DNA from 2 places in the Sphingomonas sp. 22R3R2A-7 genome. Region 1 is predicted to be linked to the other one. Evidence: riboswitches for the same ligand, from Rfam matches in the RefSeq annotation. Region 1 holds a riboswitch; the other holds the start of a gene.
What was found. A riboswitch is a leader RNA that binds a small molecule or an ion and turns the genes downstream of it on or off. The one in region 1 is predicted to bind cobalamin.
Positions count from the first base shown of each region.

Region 1 (5,203 bases):
GTCGGGATCGCGGTCGGTGTCGGCGGTGCCGTCGCGGTTTCGGGCGCGATCGGGTTCATCGGGCTGATCGTCCCGCACCTGATCCGTCCGCTGACCGACCGGTCGCCATCGGCGATCCTGCTGCCATCCGCGATCGGCGGCGCCGCGCTGCTGACCTTCGCCGATGTCCTGGTGCGCGTGATCCCCACCTCGAGCGAACTCAAGCTCGGCGTGGTCACCGCGTTTCTGGGCGTGCCGGTGTTCGTTGTCCAACTGATGCGCGAGCGGCGGTCATGGTGAGCCTCGCCACAAAAATCTGGTCGTTCGTCGCGCTGGCGTGGACGTCGTCGAACAGGTCAGCTTTTCCGCCGCTGGCGGGGCGTTGATCGGTATCGTCGGTCCCAACGGCGCAGGAAAGTCGACGCTGGTGCAGGCGCTGTTGGGGCTCGTCGCCTCGACGGGGGATATCCTGCTCGATGGACAGCCGCTTGGCCGACGCTCGCGCGCGCAGATCGCGCGAACGATTGCGTATCTGCCTCAGGGCCAGAGCCTGCACTGGCCATTGAGTGTCGACCGGCTCGTCGCGCTGGGACGGTTGCCGCATCTGGCGCCGCTGTCGCGCATGACGACGGAAGACCGGGGCGCGGTCGACCGGGCCATGGCGACGGCGGACGTAACGGCGTTCGCGACACGGACGGCGACCGAATTGTCGGGCGGCGAGCGCGCCCGGGTCCTCCTTGCCCGCGCGCTCGCGGTCGAGGCGCCCGCGCTGATCGTCGACGAGCCGCTCGCGTCGCTCGATCCCGCGCACCAGATGCGCGTGATGGAAATCCTGCGGGATCAGGCTACGCGCGGGGTCTTGGTAGTCGCGGTGCTTCATGATCTGAGCCTTGCCGCACGCTATTGCGACCGGTTGATGATGATCGACCGCGGGCGGCTGGTCGCGGATGGCTCGCCGGACGCCGTGCTGACGCCGGAACGCCTGCGCGAGACCTATGGTATCCGCGCCTGGTTCGGATCGGCGGCGAACGTGCCGCTCATCGTTCCCATCGCGCGCGCGACGTCACGGCACGATTGACCCGCGCCCGGCGACACGCCTATTCGGGGTGCTGCGACAGGTTCCCCGGCGACGGGGATGAAAAGGGAACGGGAGAACCCCGGCTGCCCCTGCAACTGTAAGCGGCGAGCCATCGTGCCATCATGCCATTGGGATCCCGGTCCCGAGAAGGCGGTGCGGAGGGCTGTGACCCGTGAGCCAGGAGACCTGCCCGTCGCAGTCGTCTTTCGTCCGGCCAGGGTGCGCCGAGCGGACGGGGGTGAACCCGAGCGACGACATAACCAGTCTGCGGTCCGAGGCCGCGGGCGCGTATGTCATGGGGTTTCAATGCCAAATATTCTGGTTCCCGCCGAAGACGGTGCGGCCGTCGTCGCCTGCAGCACCTGCCGCGCGTCCACCGACGCGAAGGACGATGCCGAGGGCATGCGGGGCGGTGCGAGACTCGTCGCTGCACTGGAGGCGGTTCAGGCAAGCGATTCGCGCTATGCCGGAATTGCGGTTCAGGCGATGCCGTGCCTGTTCGCCTGTCAGGACTTCTGCACCATCCATGTCCGCGGACCCGCGAAGATCGGTTATGTGCTGGGGCGCTTCACGCCTGACAAGGACGCGGCGCGGGCGATCCTCGATTATGCCGTGCTGCATGCGGAGAGTGCGGAGGGGCAGGTGCCGTTCCGGCAATGGCCTGCGGGGATCAAGGGGCATTTCATCACCCGGACGCCGCCCGCCGGCTATGTCGCGCAGTGACGCTGTTCCCCACGGTTGCGGCGTTTGAGGCGGCACTGAAGGCCCTTCCTGCGGCAGACGACGCCGCGCGAGAGGCCGCATCGCTGCGGCAGGGGCAGTTGACCAAGCCGCCCGGGTCGCTTGGCCGATTGGAAGACCTCGCGGTCTTCATGGCGGGTTGGCAAGGGCGCGAGCGGCCGCGGTTCGAGCGCGCACGAGCGGCGATTTTCGCGGGAAATCACGGCGTTGCGGTGCACGGGGTCAGCGCCTTTCCGGTCTCCGTCACCGCACAGATGGTTGACAATTTCCGCCGTGGGGGCGCGGCGATCAATGCGCTGGCGGATGCCGTCGGGCTCGAGCTCGTCATCGCCGACATTGATCTGGAAACCCCTACCGCGGATTTCACGACGGCACCGGCGATGGACGAAACGGAATGTCTCACCGCACTCAACATCGGCGCCGACGTCGTCGTGCCGGGGCTCGACATGCTTGTCGTGGGAGAGATGGGGATCGGGAATTCTACGTCGGCCGCAGCGCTGTGTCTGCGCAGTTACGGCGGAACCGCCGCGGACTGGGTTGGCCCGGGGACGGGGGTTGATGTGGCGGGACTCGCGCGGAAAATCGCGGTGGTTGAGGCTGGGATTGGGCGGCATGATGAATTCCCTCGTACGCCGTTCGAGACGTTGCGGCGGGTGGGGGGCGTGAGATCGTGGCGATCGCTGGCGCGGTTGTGGCGGCGCGGGTGGCGGGGGTGCCGGTAGTGCTCGACGGGTTCATTTCGTCGGCGGCGATCGCGCCGATTGCGGCGGCGTATCCTAGCATTGTGGAGCACTGCATTGCCGGCCATTGTTCGGCCGAACCGGGGCATGAGCGATTGCTCGCCGCGCTGAAACTCGAGCCTTTACTGCGGCTTGGGATGCGGTTGGGGGAGGGAAGCGGGGCGGCGGTTGCGGTCGGGGTGATCCGGTCGGCGCTCGCGGCGCATGACGGGATGGCGACGTTTGCCGAGGCGGGGGTGTCGGTGGCGTGAGTGGGGCGTTCCTGCTCCACCTGTTGCGGCATGGGGCGCCTGAACTGACCGGGCGGATGCTGGGGCGGACCGATAGTCCGGTCACGGCGGAGGGACTGGCGGCCTGTGTGGCGCGGGTAAAGTCACTGGATTTCAAAGGGCTGGTCTGTTCTGATCTCATGCGATCGCAGGCCATTGCGGATGCGATCGGGCGGGAGCGGGGGCTGGCTCCAACGACGGACGCGCGGTGGCGGGAGCTGGATTTCGGGGACTGGGACGGGCTGGCTGCGGCGGAGATCGACGCTGCGGCGTTGCAGCAATTCTGGGACGATCCGGATGGGGCACCGCCACCGGGTGGGGAACGATGGAGCGATCTGGTCGCGCGAATTACCGCCGCGATAGAAGATCTTACACCTGAAACCTCATTGATCGTGACACATGGCGGGGCGATCCGTGCGGCGCTGAAAGCGCTGTGCGGGTTCGGGTTGCGCGAGCTCTGGGCGTTCGATTTGCCCTATGCGGCGCTCGTTACGCTACGGATCTGGCCGGACCGGACGGCGCAGATCGTGGCGCTGCACACGGATCCAGTTTCGTGAAGCGGCTGATCGTCGCCTTCGGGTTCCTGACGCGCGTGCCGATGCCGCAAGTTGCTGCGGACGCTGCGGATTTTGCCGCCGCGATCCGGTGGTACCCGGTCGTCGGGGCGTGCATCGGGGTGGTCGTCGCGGTAGCGGGGTGGGTCGGCGCGCTGATCGATCCGTGGACCGGTGCGCTCGCCGCGCTGACGATTTGGGTAGCGATTACAGGGGCTTTGCACCTGGACGGGCTGGCAGATCTGGCAGACGGGCTGGGTGCCGCGCATGGCGACCGCGACAGGCTGATCGCGGTGATGGCGGATCCGCATATCGGCAGCTTCGGCGTTGTGATGATCGCCCTGCAAATCCTTGCAAAGCTTGTCTTATTGCATGCCGTTTCGACACAGGGATGGGCGGTCGTGATCGTCGTCCCGATGCTCGCGCGGATCGGGCCGTTGTGCTGGGCGCGGTGGGTGCCGCTGCTGCGGGAGGGCGGGCTGGGAGGGATGGTGGCAGGGAAGATCAGGGTGCACGATCTGGTCTTTTGGGGGTGCGTAACAGGGTGTTTAGGGGTGCCTGTGCATGCCGTTGCAGGGGCCCCTGCACTGATCGCTGTATTCGGCTGGTGGCTCATCCGGCGGGTTGGGGGCGTATCCGGGGATTGCCACGGCGCGGGGATCGAATTCGTCGAGACCGGGATGCTAGTCGCGCTCGCCATTGCCGGCCGCGTTTGAGCCCGCGAGCTTCGACACTGCGATCAGCGCGTCGATATCGAGATGGCGTTCGAGCGTTTCCGCAATCGCATCGAGCGCGGCGTCGATCGACGCCGCATGGTCGGGCCCGACCGCATCGACCCCGAGCCGGGTGAGCCAGGCGCGGCGCTGATCCGCGAGGCCGAGCAGGCCGTGGACATAGCTGCCCGCAACGAGCCCGTCGGGACTGACCGCGCCGTCGCGGCGGCCATCGTCGCGGGTCGTGAGTGCGCGCGCGGTGTCGGGGCCGGTGGTTTCGCCGATATGGATCTCATAGCCGTCGAACCGTGCGCCGATCGCGGTGCCGGCGACGCGTTCGAGCGTCTTGGCGGGGGACAGGATCGTCGCGACGTCGAGCAGGCCGAGCCCTGGGGCGATACCGGCGGGACCCTCCAGCCCGTCCGGATCGGCGATGCTGCGGCCGAGCATCTGATAGCCGCCGCACAGCCCGAGCACCGGGCGGCCGCGGCGGCGGTGCGCGTGGATGTCGATGTCCCAGCCCTGCGCGCGGAGAAAGGCGAGGTCGGGGATCGTCGCCTTGGAGCCGGCGAGGATGATCATGTCGGCGTCGGGGATCGGTTCGCTGGGCGGGACCATGACGAGCGTGACGCCGGGGTCGAGCCGCAGCGGATCGAGATCGTCGAAATTGGCGATGCGCGGGGTGATCGGACAGGCGATGACGACCTGGCCGTCCTGCCGGCCGTGACCGGTCCGGCGTTCGAGCACGACCGCGTCCTCGCTCGGCAGGCGGGCGGCCTCGGGCAGCCAGGGGATGACGCCATAGCCGCGCCAGCCCGACCGCGCCTCGATTGCGCGATAGCCGTCGTCGAACAGCGCGGGGTCGCCGCGAAACTTGTTGACGAGGAAGCCGTGGATCATCGCGGCATCGGCGGGGTCGATCACCGCGCGCGTGCCGACGAGCGAGGCGATGACGCCGCCCCGGTCGATGTCGCCGATCAGGATGACGGGGACGCCCGCGGCGCGCGCAAAGCCCATGTTTGCGATGTCGGCGGCGCGCAGGTTGATCTCGGCGGGGCTGCCCGCGCCCTCAACAACGACGATGTCCGCCTGCGCACGGAGCCGGTGATAGCTGGCGAGCACCTCGTCC
Region 1 is NZ_JASPFR010000001.1:288,159-293,361, forward strand. It holds gene QP165_RS01320 (FecCD family ABC transporter permease) at 1-279, shown strand, start outside; gene QP165_RS01325 (ABC transporter ATP-binding protein) at 317-1,057, shown strand; cobalamin riboswitch at 1,079-1,265, shown strand; gene QP165_RS01330 (DUF1636 domain-containing protein) at 1,373-1,780, shown strand; partial or broken gene cobT (nicotinate-nucleotide--dimethylbenzimidazole phosphoribosyltransferase) at 1,777-2,789, shown strand; gene QP165_RS01340 (histidine phosphatase family protein) at 2,786-3,364, shown strand; gene cobS (adenosylcobinamide-GDP ribazoletransferase) at 3,361-4,077, shown strand; gene QP165_RS01350 (cobyric acid synthase) at 4,045-5,203, opposite strand, start outside.

Region 2 (5,203 bases), 3.1 Mb from region 1:
GGCGCGAGGCGATGACGTTGCGGCTGGTCGCGGCGGGGGCGATGTGCGTGATGCTGGTGCGCCCGGACTCCGCCGCGGGGCCGAGCTTCCAGTTGTCGTTCGCCGCGATCACGGCGATCATCGCGCTCCACGAACATCCTGCGATCCGGGAATTCTTCGGTGCGCACGAAGAGCGCCGTCTGGCGCGGGTCGCCCGCGGGCTCGGATCGCTGCTGCTGACCGGGCTGGTCGTCGAGATCGCGCTGATGCCGATCGCCGTCTATCACTTCCACAAGGCGGGCGTTTACGGCGCGTTCGCCAATATCGTCGCGATCCCGCTGACGACGTTCGTGATCATGCCGCTTGAGGCGCTGGCGCTCCTGCTCGACGGGGTCGGCGTTGGCGGGATCGTCTGGCCCCTCGTTCAGCTGCCGCTCGACGCACTGCTCTGGCTGGCACACCGGGTCGCCGCGGCGCCCGGCGCGGTCCGATCGCTGCCCGCGATGCCCGACGCGGCGTTCGCGGCGATGGTGACCGGCGGGCTGTGGATCGCGGTCTGGCGGACGCGCTGGCGGCGGCTGGGTGCGGTCCCGCTTGCGATCGGCGCGATCTGGGCGCTGACGACGCCGCCGCCCGATATCCTGGTGACCGGCGACGGGCGGCACGTCGCAGTGCGGACGGCGGCGGGGCTGGCGCTGCTGCGCGACCGGGCGGGGGCGTATATGCGCGACACGCTGGCGGAAAATGGCGGCGTCGACGGCGAGCCGTTGCTGCTGGCGGATCAGCCCGATGCGCGGTGCAGCCGTGACCTGTGCATGACGGATGTCGTGGCAGGCGGACGGCGCTGGCGCGTGCTGGCGACGCGCAGCATGTATCGCGTGCCGATCGCCGAACTCGTCGCCGCGTGTCGCGCGGCGGATATCGTCGTCAGCGAGCGGGGGCTGCCAAAGACGTGCGAACCGCGGTGGCTGAGGCTTGACCGGTCGACGCTGCAACATACCGACGGTGTCGCGCTGACGTTGCGGACGGGGCGGGTGGCGACGGTCCTCGAACCTGGTGACCGGCATCCCTGGCGTATGCCACCGACGCTCGAACGATCCGCGGGGCGGTTCGGCCACGGGGCCGGGCGCCGGGTCCGGTCCTGGTCGTAAGCGGAGCGCACCGACGTTCGGGATGACAACGCGCTCGTGCTAACTCCTGACGGGATTTTCTGGCTGGTGGACCGTTGGCGGTAATGGCTTTGCTGTATCGTGCGGGCTGGATCAGTTCCGGCTCCCGCATCGAGCCTGGGCCCGCGCTGAACGGTTTGCGTATCCGGGACTAACGGGACGAGGCTCTTGGCTCTGGATCCTGACTTTCGTCAGGATGACGGGGGTAAGCCAGAGCCGGAATAGGAGTGAGGCTTTTTTCCGGTCCTGACAGCTGGCGAAAGGGTGCAGGAAAGCGTCGACCGCTTCGTCGCCTCCCTCCCGCGTACCCCATAGTCAGTCGTAACGCCGCAGGATGCCCGACAGCTTGCCCTGCACACGGACCTGCGCGGGCGCGTAGCGTTGCGGGTCATAGGAGCGGTTGGCGGGATCGAGCCGGACCATCGCGCCTTCGCGGCGGAAATATTTGAGCGTCGCCTCGCTGTCCTCGATCAGTGCGACGACGATCTCGCCGTCGCGGGCGGTCTCGGTGCGGCGGATCAGCGCATAGTCGCCATCGAGAATTCCCGCATCGACCATCAGAATCGCCGGACACCTCGAGCGCATAATGCTCGCCCGAGCCGAGCAAGGCGGCGGGGACGGCCAGCATCGAGCTGCCTTCGAACGCCTCGATCGGCACGCCTGCGGCGATCCGCCCGTGCAGCGGAATCTCGACGACGTCGTTCGCGGCGACCGGGATATGCGCCGGGCGCACGCTGGGCGACGGCTCGGCGTTTGCCGGAGCGGCCGGGGGCGCGGGCTTCGCGGCGGCCGATTTCGTCGCGGGCATGTCCGGACGCTCGGGCATCCGCAGGATCTCGAGCGCGCGCGCGCGGTTCGGCAGGCGGCGGATGAAATTGCGCTCCTCGAGCGCGCTGATCAGGCGGTGGACGCCCGATTTGGATTTCAGGTCGAGCGCGTCCTTCATCTCCTCGAACGAGGGCGAAACGCCCGTCTCTGCGAGGCGATCGTTGATGAAGCAGACAAGCTCGTGCTGCTTGCGCGTGAGCATAGCGGTTCTCCGTCCGGAACAGACGAGGAACTTCTATGGAACACAATGTCCGGCGTCAAGCGATCCGTCAGGCGATGATGAGGATTTCCGCCGAGTCGCCCGCACGCGCGGCCGGCGCGTCGCCGTCGCGGACGATCAGGCAGGTCGACCGCGCGAGCGTGAGGAGCATCGAGCTGTCCTGGATGGTCGAGGCATAGGCGCGCCCGTCGCGCAGTTCGGCGCGCATGTAGTCGGTACGCGACTCGTTCGGCGGCAGATCCTCGCCGAGCAGCGCGTGCGTCGTCTGCGGGAGCGGATCGCGCGCGCCGAGCATATGCGCGACGACCGGGCGGACGAACAGGATCGCGGTGACGAAGGCGGAAACGGGGTTGCCGGGCAGGCCGAGCAACATCGTCCGACCGAGCGTCCCCGCCATCATCGGCTTGCCCGGGCGAAGCGCGATCCGCCAGAAGTCGATGCTGCCGCCCGCCGCTTCGATCGCGGGGCGGACGAGATCATGGTCGCCGACCGACGCGCCACCGGTCGTCACGAGCAGGTCGGCGTCGACGCCTGCAAATGCGTCGCGCAGCGTGTCGAGACGATCGGGCAGGATGCCGAGATCGACGATGTCGACGGGCAGATCGGCGAGCAGCGCCGCCAGCATGATGCCGTTCGATTCGGGCAGGGGGACGGGATCCTCCGTCGAACCGGGGGGACGAGTTCGTCGCCGGTCGCGGCGACCGCGACGCGCAGGCGCCGCCCGACGGGGAGCGCGCCATGCCCGCCGGTCGCGGCGACGGCGATGCGCGCCGGGCTCAGCCGGTCACCCTGGGCGATCAGCCGCGTGCCGGTGGCGAAGTCGAGGCCCTTTCGGCGCGTGTTGCGGCCTTCGTACGCGGGGCCATCGCCGTCGAGCGACAGGCGGTCGCCGTCGCGTGCGGCCTCTTCCTGGACGAGCACGGTGTTCGCGCCGGCGGGCATCGCCGCGCCCGTGAAGATGCGCGTCGCCTCGCCCGCGCCGACGGTACCCGCAAAGGGGCGGCCCGCAGCGCTTTCGCCGATCACGCGCCACGGCCCCGGCATGTCGGCAAAGCGGATCGCATAGCCGTCCATCGCCGAAAGATCGGTTGCGGGCTGGGTCCGGCGCGCGAGGATATCCTCCGCCGCCCAGCGCCCGATCGCGGCGCGCAAGGGAACGCGCTCGGCAGGAACGCGCGCGGCCATCGCGAAAAGGCGGGCCTGGGCTTCGGCAACGGGGACGAGAGGGGGCATGAAGGCTCCGGTGGGCAGGCGTGGGAAAGGATGCGGGGGGATCGATGCGGGGGCTGGAGGCAGATGGGGTAAGCGGCTGGTCGTATGAACCCGCGAACGGGGATAGCGGGCCGCGTTACGGGTGGCGATGGTGCGATAACGTCCCGACCCGCCGAGACGTTGCGGATCGCGGTGCGCGACGGTGCCGCATGCAAATCCTGTCGTCAGCCGCGGCAAAGCGCGCTAACCTGGATTGGCTGATCGGGCGCAACCCGGATCGGTACAGATCGCGTCGGTGCCCCTCGGGGCTTGAATGGGAATGCGGTGCGGGGTTCGCCCCAATGCCGTGGCTGTCCCTGCAACTGTAAGCGGCGAGCGACACGCACGCGCCCCCTCAAAAAGGGCAGCCACTGGGCCATCGGCCTGGGAAGGTGTGCGTCGAGCCTTGACCCGCGAGCCAGGAGACCTGCCGGCGTCTGGTCGCTCTTGTCCCGGTCCAGGGGGTGACCGAGGCACGGCAAGCGCCGTCTGAGCGACGACCATGTGGCTGGGGCCGCATCGGCGACGCGTGCCGGCCGCTCATGGCGTCCGGCCGGCGCACGTCCCGGCCGTTCGCGCGGCAGGCCCCCGCCCGCGTCGGACGCCGGGGGGTAGACATGACGAGCTTGACGATCGAACGACCGGTGCGAGGCTCCGTGCGCAAGCGTGTGGGTGTGATGTTCGCGATGCTGGTCGCCGCGAACATCGCCGCGTGGGGGTGGGCGTTCTCGCTGTTCCACGAACAGCCGCTGATGCTCGGAACCGCATTGCTCGCCTGGGGGCTTGGCCTGCGTCACGCGGTCGATGCCGATCACATCGCGGCGATCGACAATGTGACGCGCAAGCTGATGCAGGAGGGGCAGCGGCCGATCGCGGTCGGATTCTGGTTTGCGATCGGGCATTCGGGGATCGTCCTGATCGCCGCGGTCGCGATCGCGCTGACCGCCAATGCGCTGTCGCAGTTCGAGGCGTTCAAGCAGGTCGGCGGCGTCGTCGCGACGATGATCTCCGCGCTGTTCCTCTTTACGATCGCGGCGATGAACCTGATCATCCTGCGATCGGTGTGGCGGACGTTCGGGCACGTCCGGCGCGGCGGGGCCTATGTCGAGGAGGATCTCGACCTGTTGCTCGGCAATCGCGGGCTGCTCGCGCGGCTGTTCCGGCCGATGTTCCGGCTGGTGACGCAAAGCTGGCACATGGCGCCGCTTGGCTTCCTGTTCGGGCTGGGGTTCGACACCGCGACCGAGGTGGCGATCCTGGGGCTGTCCGCGAGCCAGGCGGCGGACGGTCTGTCGATCGGCACGGTGCTGGTGCTGCCGGTGCTGTTCGCGGTGGGGATGGCGCTGGTCGACACCGCCGACGGCGTGGTGATGCTCGGCGCGTACGAGTGGGCGTTCGTGAAGCCGATCCGCAAGCTGTACTACAACATCACGATCACGCTGATCTCGGCGATCGTCGCGATCGCGATCGGGGGAATCGAGACGCTGGCGCTGATCGGGTCGAAGCTGGGGCTGAGCGGCGGCGTGTGGGACGCTGCTGCCGCGCTGGGGGAAAATTTCAACGGGCTGGGGTTCGCGATCATCGCGCTGTTCGTCGCGTGCTGGGTGCTGAGCTTTGCGATCTATCGGTGGAAGCGGTTCGACGAGATCGACGTGGTGCGGGGGTAAGGTCTTCGCTGATCCTCCCCCGCCAGGGGGAGGATTGTGAGGGCGATGTGCATTGGCAGCCTTTGCGAATTGCTCTAAGTTGGTCCTCG
Region 2 is NZ_JASPFR010000001.1:3,411,212-3,416,414, forward strand. It holds gene QP165_RS16345 (ComEC/Rec2 family competence protein) at 1-1,130, shown strand, start outside; partial or broken gene lexA (transcriptional repressor LexA) at 1,464-2,178, opposite strand; partial or broken gene QP165_RS16355 (molybdopterin molybdotransferase MoeA) at 2,246-3,429, opposite strand; cobalamin riboswitch at 3,685-3,896, shown strand; gene QP165_RS16360 (HoxN/HupN/NixA family nickel/cobalt transporter) at 4,125-5,114, shown strand.
Region 2: linked by a shared signal. The riboswitch ahead of QP165_RS16360 (HoxN/HupN/NixA family nickel/cobalt transporter) and the one ahead of QP165_RS01330 (DUF1636 domain-containing protein) in region 1 are both predicted to bind cobalamin.